Linked DNA regions of Allorhodopirellula heiligendammensis. The protein of the gene in region 1 binds, or shares a complex with, the protein of each later gene. Links are inferred from orthologs where the notes say so. Each region holds a gene or a part of one and is shown in the gene's direction. Other genes may lie near its edges. The genes, in order: Poly21_RS00945 and mnmG.

Evidence for each region.
Region 2: the proteins of Poly21_RS00945 (region 1) and mnmG are in contact, whole or in part, in a solved structure (PDB 9HIP), measured with the Escherichia coli proteins. The link is inferred for Allorhodopirellula heiligendammensis from one-to-one orthologs.

The regions. Positions count from the first base shown.
Region 1 is NZ_SJPU01000001.1:230,892-247,334, forward strand. The notes cover bases 7,654-10,486. They hold Poly21_RS00945 (tRNA modification GTPase), read left to right. Parts: upstream 7,654-8,293; coding sequence 8,294-9,679; downstream 9,680-10,486. Other genes in these bases: Poly21_RS00940 (sulfatase family protein), read right to left, coding at 7,654-7,986; queF (preQ(1) synthase), read left to right, coding at 9,807-10,172; Poly21_RS00955 (sulfatase family protein), read right to left, coding at 10,202-10,486. Outside these bases: Poly21_RS00910 (MaoC family dehydratase), read left to right, coding at 63-638; lpxK (tetraacyldisaccharide 4'-kinase), read left to right, coding at 592-1,707; Poly21_RS00920 (cysteine peptidase family C39 domain-containing protein), read right to left, coding at 1,700-2,563; Poly21_RS00925 (phosphatase PAP2 family protein), read left to right, coding at 2,788-3,591; Poly21_RS00930 (diacylglycerol/lipid kinase family protein), read left to right, coding at 3,588-4,487; Poly21_RS00935 (arylsulfatase), read right to left, coding at 4,624-6,378; more of Poly21_RS00940, read right to left, coding at 6,466-7,653; more of Poly21_RS00955, read right to left, coding at 10,487-11,674; Poly21_RS00960 (cysteine desulfurase family protein), read right to left, coding at 11,875-13,059; Poly21_RS00965 (SET domain-containing protein), read right to left, coding at 13,071-13,583; Holliday junction resolvase RuvX, read left to right, coding at 13,895-14,431; Poly21_RS00975 (C25 family cysteine peptidase), read left to right, coding at 14,549-16,294; Poly21_RS00980 (Glu/Leu/Phe/Val family dehydrogenase), read right to left, coding at 16,317-16,443. UniProt on the Escherichia coli protein: Exhibits a very high intrinsic GTPase hydrolysis rate. Involved in the addition of a carboxymethylaminomethyl (cmnm) group at the wobble position (U34) of certain tRNAs, forming tRNA-cmnm(5)s(2)U34.
Region 2 is NZ_SJPU01000002.1:97,995-104,668, reverse strand. What follows is about bases 1,139-4,024. They hold mnmG (tRNA uridine-5-carboxymethylaminomethyl(34) synthesis enzyme MnmG), read left to right. Parts: upstream 1,139-1,599; coding sequence 1,600-3,450; downstream 3,451-4,024. Other genes in these bases: Poly21_RS10775 (sugar phosphate isomerase/epimerase family protein), read right to left, coding at 3,528-4,024; Poly21_RS10785 (hypothetical protein), read right to left, coding at 1,139-1,500. Also shown: more of Poly21_RS10785, read right to left, coding at 1-1,138; more of Poly21_RS10775, read right to left, coding at 4,025-4,376; Poly21_RS10770 (hypothetical protein), read right to left, coding at 4,558-5,250; Poly21_RS10765 (hypothetical protein), read right to left, coding at 5,247-6,221; Poly21_RS10760 (hypothetical protein), read left to right, coding at 6,581-6,674. UniProt on the Escherichia coli protein: NAD-binding protein involved in the addition of a carboxymethylaminomethyl (cmnm) group at the wobble position (U34) of certain tRNAs, forming tRNA-cmnm(5)s(2)U34.

The DNA.
Region 1 (16,443 bases):
CGCTGTTCGTGCAAAATGGAATATTCAGCGACGAACCACCCCAACTGAATGCACGCTCTTCCATGACGACTTCGACGTTTCGCTCTGATCCGCCTCAATCTGTGTTTACCGCCCCCACGCAGACCGATGGGGTGACGCTCTATTACGAAGACCTGGCTGTCGGCCAGTGCTGGAAAAGTCCGTCACGTCGCATTACCAAAGACGATGTAGCCTCGTTTTCATCTTTGACTGGCGATTTTGACCCCTTGCACCGCTCAGCGGCTGCCGGGAGCGGGACAAAAACAATCTTGCCATCGCCGTTTGGCGAGCCGGTTGCCCATGGGCTGCTGGGCATGAGTGTGCTCGCAGGCCTATCAACAGAACATCCACGCGCAGCCACGCTCGCCCTGGTGGGGATCATGGACTGGCAGTTCGAGAACCCCATTTTCTTTGATGAGGTCGTTCACGTCGTAACGCAGGTCGAAACGGTCATTCCTCACGGGCGTCGTGCCGGCCGCATCACTTGGCTTCGCAAGCTAATATCGAGCGATGGGCGGCTGTTGCAGCAAGGCCGATTCGTTACCTTGGTTGCCTCCCACAAACGTGAATTTCATGGCAACTCGTCCTCCTCAACCGCAGCGCCCCGACAACCCCGCTAAAGGTTCGTCATCGACCTTCGACCACCGCTCCCTGCTCAGCGGGCAGACAACGGGGCTGCTGGCCAGTTCGACCCGACTGGGACTGCGTTCGGCAAGTCTACTCTACGGAGTGGGAGCCCGCGTCCGGCGGTTTCGATATGACAGCGGCCGAGCGACAGTCAACCACGTTGATGTGCCCGTGATCAGTGTGGGCAACCTCACGACCGGCGGCACTGGCAAAACACCGGTGGTCTGCGACCTTTGTTCCCGCCTCCGTCAACTCGGACACCGGGTGGCGATCATCAGTCGCGGGTATGGGGCAGGCGATAGCGGCATCAATGATGAAGCGCTGGAGATGGCCGAACGATTGCCCGACGTCCCGCATGTGCAGCATGCTGATCGGGTCGAGGCCGCGCGCATCGCTGTGGAGGAACTCGAGGCCGAAGTGCTGGTCATGGACGACGGCTTCCAGCATCGCCGCCTGCATCGTGATCTCGACCTCGTGGTCGTCGATGCGACATGTCCATTCGGATTCGGCTACATGCTGCCGCGCGGGTACCTTCGCGAACCCGTCAGCAGCCTCGGTCGCGCCGATGCGGCCATCCTGACGCGAACGGATCAAGTCGACACGCAAGCGCTCGCCTCGCTACGTACAGAACTCCGTACCTACCTGGGCGATCGGCCGCTGATTGAAACCTCGCATGCCCCGTCCAAGGTGCAGCTGGATCGTGGCGTGAGTGAACCGATCGAGTCGCTTCAAGATCGATCGATTGCCCTCATCTCCGCGATCGGCAACCCGGATGCATTTGAAAAGACAGTGAGCAATTGCGGCGGTCAGATTGCCGGGCATTACCGCCTGGCCGATCATGATCCTTATGACCGTGAAACGCGGCAGGCATTGCGAATGTGGATCGAATCACTCCAGTCCACCGGTAGGATTGATCGGATACTTTGCACTCACAAGGACGCGGTCAAGATTGCGGCCGACCAGATCGCCGGCGTGCCGCTGGGATACCTGCAAATCGACCTGCAGATCCGAACCGGTGAAGAGCAGTTACAGACACTCGTGGAGTCGTGCGGCGTTACCTGATCCGTAGTCCGGCACCACCCCACAGGACGTTTAAGTCCGCTGCTGTCCATTCTTCCTGTCCCACTGCGGGATCTCCCACCACGACCCCGCCATGGGGGCCTCGGCCCAAGGCCACCACCGAGTGCCCCATGCCAGGAATCCAGCCCCACTGTTCGACGTAGCGACGGTCTTCCACACCAAATGGTAGCTTGACCGTTAACAGGACAGGCCAATCGTCAGCGTCCAACAGATCAGCCGTCGTGCCCTCGAGCAACTCGACCTCTCGATCATGGCGATTGGCGACCAACTTGACGCCCCGATACAGCCCGAGAGTCGGCGTCCCACTGGAATCTGTCAAGCACAATGGAATCATCTGCGACTCACTCATTTCGATGCCCTCCGCTCGAAGTAACGTCGCCGCTGCAGCTGGACTGCATGTCGCCCACGACGTCTGCATCGCAACATCGTTTTCCCACTGATCTCCACCGGTGGGCGGCGGTCGAACGGCAATCGACAGAATTGGCCAAAAGATGATAGCCACTGATCCGCTGGCGAGTAAAAGACTCAGAATTGAACGACGCCATAACGGCGTGTTCGGCAATCGCCACGCCCAGCCCGCTGCCAACGCGGCGAAGATCGCAGATAAATTCGTATAGATGATTGCTGCTGATGATGGCACGAACCTTGCCCAGAACAACTGCCCCGATGCATACAGCAGGAATAACACCATGGACATCGTTGCCAGCGCTAGGCAAGCCATGGTCCCCTGACCTTTGCGGCTGTACGCATAACCGCCCGCGAAGACAACGCAGATAAGCGACAAAGTCAGCATCACGCTGATTGCGATTAACAAATCAGTGGCCACAGTTTGATTCATGGAAAGTGTGCTGCGAGAAGTTTGGCGTTGCGACATCGATCGCCACTTTTAAAAGCCTCCAACGTTTGTCCTTCGATGCTATTGAACAACAATCAGCCCCCCCACGCCACCAGTCACTCCATCCGCCCCACAGGATAACTTGCCAATGGGATGTTGCTTCGTTCGACGGCGGTGACACTTGCGTTCGGCACCCCGTCCAGCATGGCAGCCCGAGAGAGTCAGTCATGACTGGAGGTCAAGACGGGCAGCGGCAGGCCCTTGTGCGGCTAGGCACGGAACTTGCTAAGCTCAGCATCATGAACGCACCAACGTCCCCTCCAAACTGGCTGCATCGTTTCGTACGGTTCCTGTGGGGGCGCGAACCGATTGTACTGCTCGGGTTATTAGTCGTCCTACTTGGCAGTTGGGGTTTCACCGCTCTCACCGAAGAAGTGCTCGAGGGCGACACGCAATCGCTCGATCTGTGGGCGGTGCGGAGCATGCGTCATGCCGACGATCTGGCTCGGCCGATTGGACCGGGGTGGATGGCTGAGGTGGGGCGTGATCTGACAGCTTTGGGGGGAATCGCGGTGCTGTTACTGGCCATCGTGGGCGCGGCGGGCTTCTTAGCGATCCACGGTGCCTACCGGATGCTGATCGTCCTGCTGGTTTCGACACTCGGTGGCATGTTGGCGAGTTTGTGGATGAAGCATTTTTTTGATCGCCCGCGTCCCGACATTGTGCCTCACCTCTCGCAGGTCTACACCAATAGTTTCCCCAGTGGTCATTCGATGATGTCGGCCATCGTCTATCTGACGCTCGCTGTATTGGTCGCCCCCTTATTGCGAAGTTTCTGGATTCGTTTCTATGTCATCGCCGCGGCGGTGGTCTTGACCATGCTGGTGGGCATCAGCCGTGTGTACATGGGAGTGCACTACCCCACCGATGTCGTGGCAGGCTGGGCCGCTGGATTGGTCTGGGCATTGCTGTGTTGGTTAGTGGCCCGGTCGATTCCTCATTCTCAAGCCAAGCAGCAGCCGCGAACATGAAACAGCTCGTTTTTTACAATCAGAGTGCCGGTAAATCCGCTCAGCTTGATTCCTTGCGTGACTCACTCAGTGCCCACGATACCACCTGGGTAGAACTCACTCGCGATGTTGAGATTGCCCATGAAATTCACGAGTTCTTAACGACGGGCGGTCAGACGGTGATTGCCGCGGGCGGCGATGGAACGGTGCATGCAGTCGTCAATGGCATGATGCAGATCGAACACAGCAAACGCCCGAAAATGGCGATCGTACCGCTCGGCACAGCCAATGATTTTGCCGGCACATTACATATCCCAGACGAGATCAAAGACGCCGTGGCGGTTATTCATCACGGTGCCACAACCGCGATCGACGTCGTGCGGATCCGCGGAGAAGGGCTGGACCGGTACTACTCCAACGTCGCCGCGGGCGGCAACTGTGTCCGCGTTTCCGAGGAGCTCACCGACGAGATTAAAGCACGCTGGGGAGCGTTATGTTACCTACGCGGGGCCATCGGCGTCTTGGCCGATATGCAGAGCTATCGCATCACCGCGGACCTTGATGACCAGCGAATTGAAAATTTGGATACCTGGGCGGTATTGATCGCCAACGGAAAGACCAATGCCGGACGGATCGAGGTCGCCCCTCATGCTTCGCCGTCTGATGGCATGTTCGACGTCATCATCATTCGTGATGGTACGGTCCTGGATATGGTAGACATTGTTGCGAAAAACCTCACAGGACAATTTCTCGAAAGCGAGCAGGTTCTGTTTCGCAAGGCCAAACGGATCCGCCTGCAATCAAACCCGCCGATGCGGTTCACCCTCGACGGTGAATTGATCGACGAGCAGCCCATCGAGTTCGAAGTCATCCCCGGCGCGATCGATACCTTCGTAGGTCCCGAGTTCCAAGGTTAACGTCAGAGAAACCAGTGAATCCGGTTCCCAGAATGAAGGGTGTGGAGGATGCCGTCGACTTTCAAGCAAGTAACCTGTCCCGGATCCAGCCCGGGAGAGTACAAGCCTATCGGTGCCCGAGGCAGTTGATTCCCAGTTAGTGCTGCTTGTTCCGCTTTTTTTGTGGGTTCAGTGGCAAGACATTGGCACGCTCGGCATAGGCCTGCCACATCGCAGCAAGTTTTTCAACCTGCTCGGGCATTTCAGCACTCAAGTTGTTCTGCTCACTTCGATCATTGGCAATGTTGTAGAGTTCCCATTCTCCTTTCACGCCCTTCGCGACTAGTTTGTAGTCACCAGCACGAATGGCACGGTTGCCTTCGTGCTCCCAGTAGATCGCCTCGCGATCGAACTTTTTGCGAGTGTCGGCATCACTTGCAAACAAGGGTGTCAAGCTTTTGCCTTCCATTGGCTTGATCTTCTTTCCATTGTGAAACGTCGCCGGGTAGGTCGCACCAGAAACATCGACAGCGGTCGCCATCAAGTCGATGAGATGCCCCGGTGTCGTCTCCAGTTCACCCTGTCGCTTGATTTTGGCGGGCCAGTGAGCGATCAAGGGCGTCGAGATGCCGCCCTCATGGGTCCAGTGCTTGTACTCGCGAAATGGCGTGTTGGACACGGTCGCCCAGCCCCGTCCATACCCGATCGCCGTGTCAGCCGGTCCCGCCATTGCGCCCTTTCCCGTTCGCATGACGAAGCCGTCACGCGACTGTTTCGGTGTCATATCAGGTTGAAGATAGGCTGCTGGTAGCGCCGCCAGGGTTGGTTGCTCGGCCCGCTCCACACCCACGCCACCACGTCCATACCCTTCGGCACATCCGCCGTTGTCCTGCAAAAAACAGATCAGGGTATTGTCGAATTGCCCGGTGTCCTGGAGAGACTGCACGATTCGGCCGATGCCTTGATCCATGGAGTCGATCATCGCTGCGTAGACTTCCATGTTTCGCTTGTCCCAGTCCCAATGGTCAGTTTCCTTCCAAGCATCCTCAATTTCCCAGTTGACCGTGCTGCTCGCATCTATCACGCCGAGGTCCAACATCCGCTGGTAGCGAGCGCGCCGGACAGCGTCGTAGCCAGCATCATAGGCACCCTGGTATTTAGCAATATCCTGAGGCAATGCATGCATTGGCCAATGGGCCGCGGTGAAAGCAACATACAGAAAGAATGGCTGATCTCCCGTTTGAGCGTCGTGCTGTCGGATAAAGCGTGATGCGTGATCGGCGATCGCATCGGTGTAATAAAATGTTTCGCCCGGCCAATCTTCTTTGCCGTATTGGGAATCATTGAACGGCGAAATGTAATCATTATCACGCGTTAGTGTATTTGGGTCGAAGAAGCTTCCGGCCCCATGGATGGTTCCATAGAATCGGTCGAAACCACGCTGCATGGGCCAATTCGCCTTATCCGCCTCTGCTTGCGGGTTGATCTTGGCCGTCACATGCCATTTGCCTGACATGTAGGATCGATATCCCGCCTCCTTGAGTGCTTCGGGAATGGTTACACAATGGCGATTGAGCTCACCTCGATAGCCCGGGTAGCCTCGATCTTCCATCATGTGCCCGACGCCTGCTTGGTGCGGATACAGACCGCTGATCAAACTTGCGCGTGTCGGGCAGCAGCGGGCAGTGTTGTAGAACTGAGTGAATCGAATTCCGTGGGCCGCCAATGTGTCGAGGTTTGGTGTACTGATCTCGCTCCCGTAACAACCGATATCGGAGTACCCCATGTCATCGGCGAGAATATAGATGATGTTCGGACGATCCTCCGCAACCGCCAGAGAAGAAACGGAGATTGCCAGGACGCCTAAGAACAGCCAGGCCGCAGTAGTCAGACACAATGAGCGCGGACGCATGATGAATTTCACGAGCAAGTGGGGAAGGGCAAAAAAGGATGATGAGTAGACTGCATGTGACAAAACGCCAAGCAGAGAGATGCGAAGTTAGCGTGGGGAGTGCTCGTCAGTCTGGGAGGTACGCTGCCCCGCCGCTCGGATTGCCTTGCCGACATGCTGGGTCAATGAATCGCCCAACTCCTCGCGGTATGGCTCGGCCAGCTCTGTGAGCGCCAACACCACTTCCGGATAATCAGTGGCCACATTTTTGGTTTCGCCGATGTCATTAGACAGGTCATACAGCGAGAGTGGTAACTGCTCGACACGGTACCCGTGCCTACTAGCAATGCCTTCGACGCCACTCGCAGTGATCGACATCGGCTTGAGCTTTCCATGCCCCGCTGGTTTTCCGTCCGCTCGAAGGTCGTCACGAGGGGTTAGGTACGGGTGCGGAAAATGCAACTTCCAACGCCCTGAGCGAATCGCATGGAGTTCGCTTCCGCTATAGAAAACCAACGACTCATGCGGCATGTTATTTGACTCTCCTCGCAGGGTCGCCTCGATATTCACTCCGTCGATCTGCTTCCGAGGCAGCTCGGCACCAGCCAAACTGCACAGCGTCGGCAGTAGATCGATCGACATCATTGGCGTGTCACAAGTCCGCCCGGCAGCAATCTTCCCCGGCCAGCGCATGATCGCTGGTACGCGGACGCCACCCTCGAACGCTGTCAGCTTGCCCTCTCGCAAGACTCCTGAACTACCTGCATGTGTCCCGTAGCTTAGGAATGGCCCGTTATCGTTGGCGAAGATAACGAGGGTCTTGTCAGTGAGTTCATTTCGATCAATCGCGTCAACAATCTGACCTACAGACGCATCGATCTCTTCAATCACATCACCATACAGTCCCGTTGCCGACTTCCCGCGAAATTCGTCCGAAGCAAATATCGGCACATGCGGCATCGGATGTGGCACATACAGAAAAAACGGACGATCGCGATGCTGGTCGATGAACGCGACTGCCCGCTGAGTGAATCGTTTGGTGAACAGTGCTTGATCGGGATCGGTTTCGACGACTTGTTCCCCATCGTAGAGCGGCAGCGGCGGCATACTGTCAGACAGGACAGGATGGTACTTGGTATTGTCATTTGAATAGGGAATACCGAACCACTCATCGAATCCATTCCGCGTAGGACTGAAGGCCGGTGGCATTCCGAGGTGCCATTTCCCTAGAATGGCTGTGGCATACCCTTGCGACCGCAGCAGCTCTGGCAACAACTCTTCATCTGCATTAATTCCATTCGTACTGGTGTGATTGAGCGCTCCCGCCAAACCAACACGGTTTGCATAGCATCCTGTTAAAAGCGAGGCGCGTGACGCTGTGCAAACGGCTTGGGAAACATAGAAATCCGTGAACCGTGTCCCCGCTGCGGCGAGCTTGTCAATATTGGGTGTCTTGATCGGTGTTTCAGAAAACGAACTCAGGTCGCCGTAGCCCATGTCATCGGTGAATATCAAGACGATGTTGGGAGGATCGCCGGACTCTGCTTTCAGTGACGTTGAATACAGCGTTTGTGAGATGAATGCGTTGCTGGCGGCGAGGGCCAGCGTCATCGCAAAGTACCTGAGCATGTTGAATCTTATTTCGGGAATCGTGAATGCAGTGTGCTAGGGCTAGCCATGCGGCGTGGGGAGTCAGACCTAGCTATTTATACACGAGAATCGGGAACGTTTTGGGCCAAAGCCGCTCGGACTGGAGCGGGTTGTTGATTGAGTGAGCTGAGACGCGTAAGTGGCCGGGCGAGGTTATTGTCGGGCCTGTGGGATGAAGACATGCGACGCTCATTGTGTATAACTGACCGGTTCCAGCACTCGGCCACCGATCACCATCAGGATTTTTCCCATTCGCCAGTTCACTGTTGATGACACGATTGTCGCGATCGCCTCTCCGCTCGCTCCTGCGCCACGCGGTATCGTGCGTCTCTCGGGTGACTCTGTCGTGCCGATTTTGCAACGCGTGGAGTTATTGCGTCAGGACCATGGCGACCCACGTTCGCGGCGCTTCTCTGCGTCGCTGGACCTGGGCGACTGCCTGGGACGACTCGATCTCGACGTGCTGTTGTGGCCGACCCCACGCAGCTACACCGGCCAGCCCGCTGCCGAGCTGCACCTAATTGGATCGCTACCGCTGCTCGATGCCGTCGTCGATCGATTGATCGGGGCAGGGGCGCGGGCGGCCCGCGCCGGTGAGTTCACGATGCGTGCGTTCCTCGCAGGACGAATGGATTTGCCGCAGGCCGAGGCAGTGCTCGGGGTGATCGATGCCGAAGATCCGAACACCCTCAATCAGGCACTCTCGCAGTTGGCTGGAAATCTGTCGCGGCCCCTCCAAGCGGCCCGCAGCGAGCTGCTCGACCTGCTTGCCGACGTTGAGGCCGGACTCGATTTCGTCGACGAGGATATCGAATTCGTAGAAGACGCCCATTTGCTCGAGCGGCTCGGTGAGGTTCGCGAGCGGCTCGCGGCGATCGCCACTCAGCTGCGTGATCGATCCGCCTCCCGGTCTGAACTGGAGATTGTGTTGCGTGGGCTCCCCAACGCCGGTAAAAGCTGCCTACTCAATGCACTCTCCGGCGGTGAGCATGCGATTGTCACCGAGGAGGCCGGCACCACTCGCGACAGCATCTCCGTAAGTTTCGCAGTCAATGGCCACCCGGTCCGCATGACCGACACGGCAGGGATCGAATGGCGGGCTGAACATGAACTTGACTCTGCCGTCCTAGCCAAGGCACAACTGCAGGCAATCGAGGCGGCATCACGGGCGGATGTTTGTTTGTGGTGCGTCGATGCGAGCGATCATGATCAAGCCCCTGCAATCGAGCAGCTGCGGCATGCCGTTCATACCCGCGAAGGTTACAAAGCATCGATCGAACACTGGGTCATCCTCACGAAGACGGATCTGATGTCGGCGTCGCCATCCTGGTTCGACGAGGTCCGTGCTTTGGGGGTCTCCCTCTCAATGATCAGTACGCTGACGGGCGACGGAATGGATTCACTCAGAGCTCAGATTGCAGAAGCCGCCGAGCGTCGCGATCCGACCGAAACCGGTGGCGTGATCGGCACCGCTGCCCGCTGTCGTGATTCACTCACCGCGGCCGGCCTCGCAATTGGCAGTGCAATCGACATGACACAATTGCAGGCGGGTCACGAACTCGTCGCTGCCGAGATTCGCGCCGCCGCATCGGCCATCGGGGACGTCACCGGCGAGGTCTACACCGACGATCTGCTCGATCGTGTGTTCAGCCGATTCTGCATCGGCAAATGAGCGGCGATTCGCGTCCCCTTTTCGGTGCGATCCATCCGAGTACAACAACACCTCGTAGCACGATCTGCCACCGCCCGGCTCAGCTGGGTTCCCACTTTCGATCCACTCACAATTGACCCTCACTCCAGTGAATTCCCAGCCCTCTGATTTCCGTGATCTGTTGGAAGTATTCGACAATCCGGCTCCCCAGCGAAACTTTTCCATCGAGCACCACTGTCCTGAGTTCACGTCAGTGTGCCCGAAAACAGGACAACCGGACTACGGCGTGATCGTGTTCACCTACGTACCTGATCAGGTCTGCGTCGAGCTGAAGAGCCTGAAAATGTATTTGCAGCGTTTTCGCAACGAGGGAATTTTCTACGAAGCGGTCACCAATCGTATCCTCGATGATTTCGTCGCCGTCGTCCAACCACGCCGCTTGCGGGTGGAAAGTCGCTGGACACCGCGTGGCGGGCTCAACAGTAATATCATCGTCGAATATCCGGAAACCTAGACAGACCTGATCAACACGCCAGGCTCGCGTTACCGCTGAGTGCCGCTCTTCCAAAGTTTGATATTGTCGGTATCGTTCCGAGATTCTGGTCCGGTGGTACTGCGACCACGGGCGATGTCAGCTTTCAGCAGCGCGATCAACCGGGCGGCCACCTCGGGCTGGGAAGCGTATTGATTCGTCGTCTCCGCCGGGTCGCTCTCCATATCATAAAGTTGAGCGATGGGACTGTCAGCGGCGACCTGCTTTTCGGTGGGTGAGCTCCAGCCACCTGATCCCTTCGCCAGCAGCAGTTTCCACTTTCCTTGGCGATAGCCGAAATGTCCGCTGATCGAGTGATGGATCACGCCATCGCGGGTGGATGCGATCGGTTCCCCCGACAATGCAGGGAGAAAGCTGACGCTGTCCTCGGCACTGCCCGCTGGCAAGGTTTCACCGGTCAACTCCGACAGTGTCGCAAACAAATCCGTTAGGCAGATGGTCTGATCGCACGTCGAACCTGCGGCGACCTGACCCGGCCAGCGGACGATAAATGGAATGCGATGTCCGCCGTCCCATAAATCTGCTTTTGAACCTCGATACCCCGCACTCACCTGGTGCCCCAACTTGGCCAGCTGCGCGATACCCGCAGCTCGCGAGCATCCGTTATCGCTACTGAAGACGAACATTGTGTTCTCGGCCAACCCGGCCTGCTGCAGTGCATCAGCTATTTTCCCAACCGCAGCATCGGTCTGCATCACAAAATCTGCGTAGTCGCCGAGCCCACTCTTGCCCTGCCATGCTTTCGAAGGCACGATCGGGGTATGCGGAGAACCGAACGGAACATAGAGAAAGAAAGGTGTCTGCGCGGAATCAGCAGCGCGCGCACCAATGTAGTTCACCGCCTCGCGTTCTAATCGCGGCAGCATGTTGATCTCATCATCGTGCTCGATTACCTGATCATTCTCCACCACACATTTCATGTTCCGGGCATGATGGAACCCATGAAAGAAATCGAATCCACGATGGATCGGGCCATCCGGAATCCGAGACCCAACCGGCGCCAATCCGTCTTTCCTGTTGAGCGCGGTGCCGGTCACCGGATCGAGGTACTGAAAATTCAAGTGCCATTTGCCAACTATGCCCGTGTGGTAGCCCTGTGATTTCAAAAAGCTCGCAACGGTTGGCCGATCTTCGGCGACGAGGTCGGGAGCGAATCCCTGCACCACTCCGCTCTGTAACTCGGTTCTCCAACTATACCGCCCCGTCATCAGACCGTAGCGGGTGGGGGTACAAACCGACGATCCCGCGTGCGCGTCGGTGAAGACCATGCCTGCGGCAGCAAGTTTATCGACCGAGGGCGTCGCGATTTTTCCATGCTCGAGGTTCAAGCACTGGACATCCCCATAGCCGAGGTCATCGCATAGAACAAAGACAATGTTAGGTCGCGGACTGGCCGCATTTGTGCCTTGGCAGATTGCTAATAGACACAGCATGAAGCTGGCAATCGACGTCACTCTGAACATTAGTTTTCTCGGTTCGAATGGTGGCTTCGGGGAAATCGCCTCTCACTTTCAAGGGCCCGTTGAGTATTTTGCTTTCGCTATTCGAATACACAAATACTAGCCCGAAATGGATACGAGGAATGGGCTGGACTGCCTCGCTGGCGCGGCGAGTTGGTAATCCAACAGGCAACTTAGCATACCCCACGTGAGCGAGTAAAAGTTCAGGCGCGCGAGGCATATTCGCAGGCGTCGGCCACTAAGTCGACGGCGCGATCAATCTGCTCGCGGCTGGTAGTCCACCCAACGGAGAATCGCAATGTGCATCCGATCTGTTGTTCGCTTTTACCAATCGCGCGCAGCACACGAGTGATTTCGTCCGGCGGACTCTTTGACTGTGCCGCGGCGACAACAATCTGTCTCGCTGTCCTTTGAATGCGTTTTGCTTCGGTGGCCAGTTCGATGGCGACAGTATTGGGTAGCCGAGCCACATGCTCAGCGAGCACTTCAATGCGACTATCGAGCGTCGCTCGCAACCCCTCAACCAGACGCTCGCAGAGCTCTTGCAGCGTCGCCTGAGCTTCATCGACGCATCTCGCCGTCATTGCCGCAGCGGCCCCGAGGCCGACGATGCCCGGTACATTTTCGCTGCCGGCCCGCAATCCCATCTCCCTGGATTCCCCGAATGAAATCGGATTCATATCCAGGCCGCGGCGAACGAACAGCGCCCCACTTCCCTTGGGGCCGTAAAACCTATGCGCACTCACGGACAGCGTATCTACTCGCAATTCACGCACATCAACTGGGACGCGTCCCACTGCTGCCGTGGCATCGCAGTGAATACGAATCCCCCGACTGTGGCTGCGATCGGCCAACTCTCGAATCGGCTGGATCGTACCCACCACGGGATTAGCCAATTGCAGGCACGCCAAACGCGTAGTGGGTTCGAACCGCGATGCAAACGCCTCTACTGACACAACTCCCTGGCTGTCGCAGGGGACCCAGTCTACCCGCCACCCCAGTAGCTGCAGGTGTTTGGCCGCCGCGATAACCGATTCGTCCTCAACCTCAGACACCAAGGCGTGCGGTGGTGGTACATGAGAACTACAAGGAAAACCGGGGGCGTGATCTCGTGGATCGCTGCCCGCGTGACAGATCATCGCTGCCCCGAGCACGCCGAGGTTATTCGCCTCGGTTCCACCGCTGGTAAAGACGACCTCGAATGGATCGCACCCCAACAGCATCGAAACATTTTCTCGCGCAGTTTCAATCGCTTCGCTCACTGCCGAGGCGTGCACGTGCGATTGCGAGGGCAGCATGAAATGCGTTGACCAAAAGGCCTGCATGGACTCGATGACCGAGGGGGCCATCGGCGTCGTTCGATTGAAGTCCAGGTAAATTAGCGACACTGGTAAACGGCTTAGCTCGATTTCTTTTTGTGTTTTTTGGCCAGCCGTTTCATCTTTTTGACCTCATCCTCAGCCACCACCCACCCACGACAATTCCGCGCGCCACAGCGGCAGCGAGGATTCCAATCGAACGCTTCCCAAGCGTAATCGAAGGTTAATTGCGATTCCGCTTCGATATTGCAAATCGCGACTACCCCCAGCGACGTTTTCGTCAACTGGATTAATTCGCAGTTTGGGCTGCAGGAGTGATTCATGAACGCACCCGGCATACTGGGTTCGAGATACCACTTGGTATCCAAATCCATCACGTATTCGCTGCCTTCGTAGTCCTTTTTGCTAATCAATTGGCCAGTCACTTCCATCACCAATTCACCGGGTAGGAACTGACGTGCCGCAAATACCCCGTGTCCACATTTGCCAGTCGTGCGAACCTCGACGTCCTCATCCCAGTAAGAACGGTAGGAGTAGTCTTTATCGACGACGGCTTGCAGTTTTTTTCGGCGTCGTTTGTCCAAGGTGATCATGCAGTGTTTCAGGAAAAGAAAATTAAGAGAAAGGTCGTGCGTTGTCCGCCGACGGCTCCGTTTGTTAGCCGGGTCATGTTTGAGCCGCAGATCCCCCCGTTTGCAGCAGTGGAGATGAGAACCAGTGCAGACAAACTCAATGGTCGGAATCGGATGGGTTGGCTTATTGCCCAGGCAGCGGAGGTCCCCTAGTTTCATCAACGCAATGCTGAGCGTCAACGCAGCAATTTGCCAATTTTTGCAAGCACATCGTTTGTCTCGCTGTCGATTCACCGTTGACAGCCCCCTCCTACTGCACTTCACTCGTGCTCATGAACATGCCAGCGCCCCCGATTGATAACGAATTTCCCAGCCACGGCCGGATTGCTGCTGTGGACTACGGCACGGTCCGAATTGGGATCGCGGTGTGCGATCCCGACCGGATTTTAGCCAGTCCACTGGAGGTGCACCCCGTCACCCAGCCCGATGCGGGTGGGTACGAGGCCGACGAGACCTATTTCCAAAAACTCGCTGCCGAAGAACGCATTGCTGCGTGGGTCGTCGGTTTACCGATCCACTGCGACGGTGGTGAAAGTGATAAAAGCGTTCAAGCTCGGCAGTTCGCCATCTGGCTGAGCCAAACCACCCAACTGCCAACAAGACTCTTTGACGAACGATTCACCACCGTCGCCGCGAATCAAAAGATCCGCCAAGCAAAAACGACCCGCAAGAAGACCAAACAGCGAATTGATGCGATCGCTGCTCAAGTGCTGCTCGAGTCATTCCTGGAAGCATGTCGCTACCGCGGCGAAATCGCTGGGCATGACGCAACTGAAATTGCTGCCGGCGGAGATTCCTTGGTAGATTGATCAAAGCGATGCGACCATGACCCCGTCGAAGCCCAATGAGGTCGATTTCGATCAGGCCGCGCGGGACAATGGTCCCAACCTACGGCCGTCATTGTCTTCCTCTCGAATTACCTTTCCGTGAGAACACTGCCCGTGCTGCTGAAATACGTCCACTTGAGAAAACACCAGGCATTCCCGCGATGGCTCTGCGTGGCAGGCATGCTCGCGCTGGCATCGGTGAGCTCGGCTGCGGACGTCGTCGTCGTGTGTGCGGATAGCTTTCGAGAATCGCTCGAACCCTGGTGTCAGCTTCGCCGCGCCGAGGGCTTGAAACTCGCATTCTGTCGTCCCTCTCTTACCGCAGAAGAAACATCGACGCGAGTTCGCGAGGCCGCTGATCCATCGACGCGGTACGTCGTTCTCGTTGGTGACGCGCCAGACTATTCCCCTCGCGCGCAAAACTCTGCACTCAACCAAGGAATCTCGCACAACCAAGCAACAGCGGTCGACTCCGACCGTGTCACACGCATTCCAGCCTTCTATCTGCCGGCGAAAGTAACCGCCGCGTTTGGCTCGACGCCGACGTACCCTGCGGATCTGCCCTACGGTGATTTGGACGGTGACGGTATCACGGACGCGGCGGTGGGTCGCCTGCCCGTCGTTACGCCCGATCAATTAGCAGATTTGGTGCATCGTCTCTTGGCCTACGAATTGTCGCAAGACTTTGGTGTGTGGCGACGTAGCTTCCAACTCACTGCGGGCGTTGGCGGATTTGGGATGTTGATCGACGGCGCGATTGAGTCGGTGACCCGATCCGTTCTCACAAGCGTACTGCCGGCTGACGCGAAGCCACAAATCGCCTATGCCAGTCCCGGTCATGCATTCTGTCCGCCGGAGGAGTCGTTTAGCACTGCGGTGCTCGGACGGTACCGCAACGGATCGAGGTTCTGGGTGTATGCTGGGCATGGCAGCGTTGACCAACTGAATTTTCTTTCCCGATCGCAGCAGGATGCGGCAGCCCTCTCCGAGTCGGCCCTGACGCAACGAACGACTGATGGACAGTGGCGGGTGGAATCGCTGCTTGATAATCAAACCGTCACCCGTTTAGTAGCACCTCCCGGTCGGGCTCCCATCGCGATCTTGTTGGCGTGCTACGCCGGAGCGTATGACGCCCCTGGCGACTGCCTATCCGAACGGATGCTGCTAACCCCCGGTGGTCCGGTCTCCGTAATCGCCGCGAGCCGCTTAACGATGCCTTACGGCAATGCCCGATTCGGACTCGGGTTGCTCGAATCCGCCTACCACGATGTCGATGCTGCCGACGCCCCTGAGCGATTGGGGGACGCGATGCGAGCAGCCGTTCGTAATTTGCAGATTCAACGACCAGGCTCGACGACGCAGATGATGGTCGATGGTCTGGCCACCCTGATCTCTCCGGCCGCTGATCAGTTGGCCGACGAGCGCAGCGAGCACGCGGGTTTGTATCAGCTTTTCGGTGATCCTACACTCAATCTTCAGTCGCCTCAGCAGTTGTCAGTGACCGTGAACGCGGCCGAAACAAGCGACCAGTCATCGGAGGCGGCAGTAGTCCCTAGCCACACAGTCTGTGTGAACGTGACCAGTCCAATTGCGGGCAGACTCACCGTCTGTGTTGATCGCCCATTAACGGCGGTATCCGCCCCGACCGTTGGGCTCCCAGACAATGCGGCAGACGACCCGCACGGCTGTACCCTCGGCTACGTGACGATTCCTATTGAAGGTAACGTCGCCGGCATAACGACAATTCCTCTCCCAGAAGACTGGAGCGGCCCAGTCGTCATTCGTGGATTCGTGCAAGGACGCGAAGGCTGGGCCAGCGGTTCGGCGAGGACCGTGGTGGACTAGCTGGAATCAGCGGGGTTGCCCCTCACGCCAATCCAGCCAACTCAGTCGCCCGTTTGACGCGTGAAATGCCGATCATGTACGCGGCGGTTCGCAACGAAACCTCGTGCTGCGCGGCCATCTGCCACACTGACTCGAAGGCATCGTTCATT
Region 2 (6,674 bases), on another replicon or contig:
CGCGTTGTTGTCCGCAACCGGCTCGCGTCGTGCCCGTCGCGGCAAGTCGGGGGCGTCTTCCGCAGGACGCAATGATCCTCTCTCGACGGGCCGTAGGCTCGGCTCGGAACTGAACTGGCGACTTGGATTGCGGTTGGTGTCGATGGGCGTCCACGGAGACGACGCCACGTCGTCTGATGCTGCCAAGTCCGCAACTTCTGTTCTAGCGGGTTGATTGAGCTGAGTCGGAGCGGGACGCTCTCCGGTGGGCGCGGGAATGGACTCCGTGAAAAATGGCGTCTGGGGTTGCACCTCTGACGAATTAGGTTGGCTTGCTTGCCCGCCCGAAGGTTCCGATGAACCGCCACGGGGCTGGGTAGGCGACTGCGGTTGGGCAAACTGCGGAGCCGCACCGCTCGAATTGGCTGGTGGGGCAAACGGGCGCATTGCCTGCATCGGCGTTTCTGGTTTGCCCGTTGGAGCTGCCAACATTTCGGGCGCTGTTGCCGTTGCCTCAGCACTCGAAGTGAGATTGTCGATGGTCGGAGATGATCGTCCAAAGTCGTTGCTGATTTGGTCAGCGGTCGACGGTGGCGGTAGGGCGGGAGAATTTCCTGCTAGGGAAGACACCTGCGGGCCCCCTGGCTGCGCAAAATTAGGGAAGGTGGTTGGCCCTACCCCCAGGCCCCCTGTCCCCGGGCCTTGTGGACCTCCCCCCAGTCCGAATGCATTGCCCAAACCGAGAGGACTGGAGGCGAAACGCGCCGATGCCGTGGTCGCCACACGCGGTTTTTGAATTCGATCTTTTGCAACGATCGTTTCGTTGCCCGCACCATCGATTACCCGCAGACGCAGAGATAGCTCGCGCCATGGCTCGGAAGGTTCGAATGCAAATTTACCTCCCCCTTGGGTCCGCTCCACTGGAATGGAACGCCACTTCTGAGCGGTATCGGTGAAATAGTACGCAGTCATCTTTGACGTCTCGGTAGCATCATCCACCGAGAAACTAGCGGTCATCTTGCCATCGGCATCCGCGTCTGCAGTCAACTCCACGACTGGGTTGGTCGTATCGACAATAACCTTCAATTCCGGTTCGATCGGCCCTGCTGGATGCGGTCGACCGCTCGCGTCGATCGTACGAATCGCGAACCAAAACGTACCATCTGGGGTCTTGGAAACCTGAAACTGACCTGCCGCCGGAGACTGCCGATCAAGCAGCCGCCAGTTTTTGGTTGCCGCCTCGCCCTCCAGTGCACGCTCAGCTGGCCCCACGTTGTCAGCGGCCGACGCCATGTACAGGTGAACTTCTCGCGGCGGGGCCCCATCGGCACCAATGTTGAAGGGGATCAGGAAGGAGCCCGATTTGAGCACCACATCGGTGACGGTTTGCCCTTCAGCCCGCTGTGGGGTGACTGAGCATACCGCCAGCATCAGGGGAATGAGCTTGCCAGTAAGCTTACCAATGCCCGCTCGCCACATTTGATTTGCAGTTCCTGAACTTCGGTGCTGTTCAAATCGCATGGTTTGGTCAAAATCAGAGAATTACGGTCATTCGATGCGTTGCTCGAAAATACACCTTGTCTTGCTCTATCGGCATTCTCTCTCTGCGGACTTCAACTTTTGAATCGCGACCATTTTCAGAATCGTTATGACTACGATGTCGTTGTCATTGGTGCCGGCCATGCAGGTACCGAAGCTGCGGCAGCTGCCGCGAGACTGGGCGCACGTACAGCGTTATTGACCACAAATATCGACACGGTGGGGCAAATGTCCTGCAATCCGGCGATCGGCGGCGTCGCCAAAGGACAAATCGTCCGTGAAGTCGATGCGCTCGGCGGGCTGATGGGAGTGGCCATCGATGCCACAGCGATCCAGTTTCGCATGCTCAATCGCCGCAAGGGCCCGGCGATGCACAGTCCACGCGCGCAGGCAGACAAGAAGGCCTATCAAAACCACATCAAGTGGCAAATTGAATCCCAACCCAATCTCGATTTGCGTCAAGAAACGGTCGAAGATCTACTTACCGAGCCGGTCTCTGCCGGACGCAGCGATGGCATCGCGACTGATCGGGTCGTCGGAGTGAAGGTGCGCGGGGACGCGATCTATCGTGCCCAAACCGTGATTTTGACCACGGGTACGTTCTTACAAGCGATCATGCACACGGGCGAAGCCCAAAGTGCGGGCGGACGGGCAGGCGAGGGCACAACGGCTGGTATCAGCGGCTCACTGCAGCGACTGAATTTCGAGTTGGACCGTTTTAAAACCGGTACTCCTCCCCGTCTGAATGCCCGTACGATCGACTTTGCCCAAGTGGAAGTCCAACCAGGGGACGATGATCCTCAGCCGTTCAGTTATCTCACCGATGCGGTCACTGCCGAGCAGATGCCCTGCCATATCGCGCACACTAACGAGGCTGTGCATGACCTGATTCGCCAAAATCTCTCGCGAGCGCCGATGTACAGCGGTCAGATTGATTCTCGGGGACCTCGCTATTGCCCGTCGATCGAAGACAAGGTCGTCCGTTTCGCCGACAAGTCCAGCCATCAACTGTTTCTGGAACCGGAAGGTCGCCAAACCCAGGAAATTTATGTTAACGGGATTTCCACCAGCCTACCCCGGGATGTCCAAGACGCCATGTTCCGCTTAATTCCTGGTCTCGAAAGGGCTTCGATCATGCGGTACGGCTACGCGGTGGAGTACGATTACTGTCCGCCAACGCAGCTGTGGCCGCATTTGGAGTCGAAACGGGTCGCAGGCCTGTTTCTCGCCGGGCAAATCAACGGTACGACGGGTTACGAGGAGGCTGCCGGCCAAGGCTTGATCGCGGGACTCAATGCTGCTCGGAGTGTGGCCGGACAATCCACTTGGGTACCCTCGCGGCAGGACGCCTATCTCGGCGTGCTCGTGGATGATCTGGTGACAATGGGAACGGACGAACCCTACCGGATGTTCACCAGCCGCGCTGAATATCGGCTGCTGCTACGTCAAGACAACGCCGACCGTCGTTTGACGGCTCAAGCCGACCAACTTGGGTTGATCGACGCGCAGCGACGCGAGCGTCTTGCTGACAAGCTCGAACAAATCCGCCTCGGTCGCGATATTCTCAACAGGGCTCGCATTGATAAGACGCCTGCAGACGTGTATCTGCGTCGTCCCGAAGTGACTTGGGCGATGATGTGCCAGTCGATTCCAGAGTTGAATCAAATCGCTCCTGAGGCCGCTGAACAGTGCTGCATCGATATCAAGTATGCAGGTTATCTGGAACGGCAGCAGATGGATGTCGATAAGCAGCAGCGAATGAGTGAGAAGCGGATTCCAGTCACGTTTGACTACGGACGGATTGGATCGTTGCGAACCGAAGCACGGGAAAAACTCACCAAAGTGCGCCCACTGAACCTAGGTCAGGCCAAGCGGATTAGCGGGATTACGCCAGCGGATATCGCGTTGGTCCTGGCGCATTTGGAGCACTAGAGCTGCCCGTCTCGGCGTGCCGAGACGGATTCTATTGGGAGCCGAGTGCCGACAGGCACCGGTCAGCGTCAGGCAACCTAACCCTGGCGTTTGGCGACTTCCGATTTCATGAACGCCAATCCTTCTGTCGCAAGGGTCATTTCATCGGTGAACATCCGCCGCCAGATCTTGGTCGCTGCGGCGATTTCAGGCAGCGCCAATCCGAAGGCTTCGATTACCAACCAGCCGTCGTATCCGCAGTCGGTGATCGCGTCAAAATTCTCTTTCCAGTTGATCCCGCCGGTTCCCGGAGTGCTGCGGTCGTTCTCGCTGATGTGGATGTGGAATAGCTTATCGCCCCCTGCGTTGACGGCATCGGTGACGCTCTTTTCCTCGATGTTGCTGTGGAAGGTGTCGTACATGATGCCGCATGCAGGATGGTCAACTTCGCGAGCGAACCGCGTCGAGTCAGCATGTGTGTTGAGGAAGTAACACTCAAAGCGGTTGAGCGCTTCAACGCCCAGTTTCACGCCCACCGAGCCCGCATGCTCGGCCGTCGCCCGCATGCTTTCGACTCCCCATTTCCACTCATCCTCGGTCGGACCATTTCCACTGAAGATTCCAATTGCGGAATGGTAGGGGCCGACAATCGTTTCAACGCCAGCGGCAGCGGCGCAGTCGAGCGTCCGTTTGTTGAGCTCAACACCTCGCTTTCGAATTGCTGGGTCAGGGGAAATTGGATTGTCCTCTTCGTTTCGGATCGTCACTGCGGTGCGTTGGAGGCCCAACGAGTCGAGTTGTTTGCCAAGCGCTGCGTAGTCGAGATCGAGATTGAACATCGGTAGCTCCACCCCGTCGAAGCCAGCCGCCTTGAGTTGTTCACATACAGGCAGCATTTCCTCGGTGACTTCGCCCGACCATAACAACAGATTCATGCCATACTTCATCGAATTCTTTTCAACCTTGACTCAGGAGGGGGAAACAGGACGTACGTAACTTCGCGATGTAGCTTACCCTAGCTCGAACTATCGGGCCACTGTCGTAACTGGGGCGTCGCTCCATCACTGGGTAGCCGCTCCGTCGGCGAATGATCGATATTGGACAGAGCCGTCGGCCGTGCCTGTGATCTTACAAGGGCGGATAGGCTGACGGTTTCTCTGAACCGCTGAGCAATTGGTCGTGATTCTGCCGCACTTCCGCCCGCGCCTCCGGTAGCCATCGCTGGACCGCCTCGGGCAGTTGATCCAAGCCTACTCTCGCCATCACTTGATTGAGACGCATCAATAACTTCGTATCGTCGGTGTAGTCGTACAAGAATTGCGTCGTGGCGAATCGCCTCAATGTATCGGCGATCCGGTCGCTCGGCTTGCCTGTGATCCGGTTGACACAAGCCTCAATTTCATCCAACGGTGCCTGTTGGAATAGATGGTAGTAGCGATCGACCCAACATCGTTGCGCAATCGCGTAGTTCGCATCCAGCAGCATTTCGATCAGAATGTGACCCACGAACGAAGGTCGAAATCCCGCGTCTCCAGGCAGACGATCTCGCAACTGAACCGCGAATTCCAAGTTCAACCGCGCGAACGTTGCGCCACCGTGGAACCAGCGGTCATCGGCGACGTGGGTGACGATACCTGCCGCGACATTCCGCATCACCGGATCGGGTGAATCTAAGAACGGCTCTGCGGTTCGTCGGCGAACGCGTATGCGGCGATCAATGACAGACAGAAAATCAGGCATACCGGTGCAGATCGCGAGCACGGGCACATCCTGCGGAGGTGACCGGTTCATCGTCGGTAGCGCGTGACAGAGAAAATTCATGGCGCCAGTTGAGCAAGCCAATCGGCCATCGACCACCGGAGAGAGTCTTGATTCTCACCGATGGCCTTGTTCAGTCGGCTGACCAATCGCGAGTTTTCTTTGCGAATCCAAACTTTGCCGATCGTGTGTTCGGCCAAGTCACCGATTTCTTCGGCCGCGTCGCCGCCCAATTTACTGATCCGTTCCACTTCGAACTTGCTCACCACGAGGGACGCCTGCTCGACTGCCACATCCAGCTGCATTGCCGGAGGAACTTCGCCGAAGTCCGCCGACATCCCCATCGTCAGCGTCGTCCTCATCGCGAGGTCCATTTTTCCGGAGATCTCCACGCTATACCACTTCGCCCCCAAATTCCAGCGTTCCACGCGAATCGAAAACCGGGCTGGCGTGGACACCGTCGCATCAGCCCGCCAGCTCTGAAGTCCGTCTTGGGAAGAGACTGGCGTCACGCTATGGATTTTGACAAGGTCGGTGGCTTTATACGGTTGCAGAAGCGTCGCAACGTCTCCGGCGGGGAGCTCCTCTCTTAGAATTTCCGCTTGGGAGTTTCCTGGCCCCGAGATCGCGGGTGCGGTTAGGTTTCGTTCAGGCAGCTCGATTTCGTACCGCACCCACCGGCCATGCCGCAGTTCTTGCCAACGTCGTTTGGTCTTCAGTTCCCAACCATCGCGACGGACCTTGACCCCCGCCCACACTTTCTTCGTATCACCCCAATCATCGTCGCCGGTGATTTGGCGGGGTACGTGCTGCATCAGCTGATCAGCCAACCACTGGACTGATTGTCGAGTTTGATCGGGCGTCATCGATACACCCGAGGTCGGTGGCATCATTCCCGATGGAGATAACGATGGAGCAGCCAGCAACGGTAACTGCGCCCACAGCCTACTCGTTCCGCACAGCATCCACACGCCAGCCAACGCCAACGCAAAAACGTTCCGCATGGGTGGGTATGGCGATCGTTGATGAAGCATGCGTGCACTCCGTCCAATACAAGGAAGGGTGGATCGCGAGGCCGATTGAGTTGTGAACCCTACGTGCCTGCGAGGCCGTTGAAATCATTTCTCGCGAGCATCTGGGGGGCGTACCGGCACAGTTGAACCGCGAGAGTGCCCCTCCAACCGGTCGCTCGGAACGAAATGGTCTGAACGGCTGGAATGAACCGCCTTCGATCATAGCTCAGCGTCCCCTGTCGCTGTCGAGGGCGATCTGCGGGTAGCGGGCGATAAACAGCCACACATTTACTTAATTACTGACCCGGTGACCAAACGTGTCACCCCTTGGAGCGATGATACCACTATCCCAACAAAATCACCTTTCAATTCGCGAAACCATGACTACGCTCACCCTCGACCCCGTCAATTCCACTACGCCTGCAATGGTCACGTCTCCGCGGCGCCGGAAAGCACCGACGCCACAGCAGATGT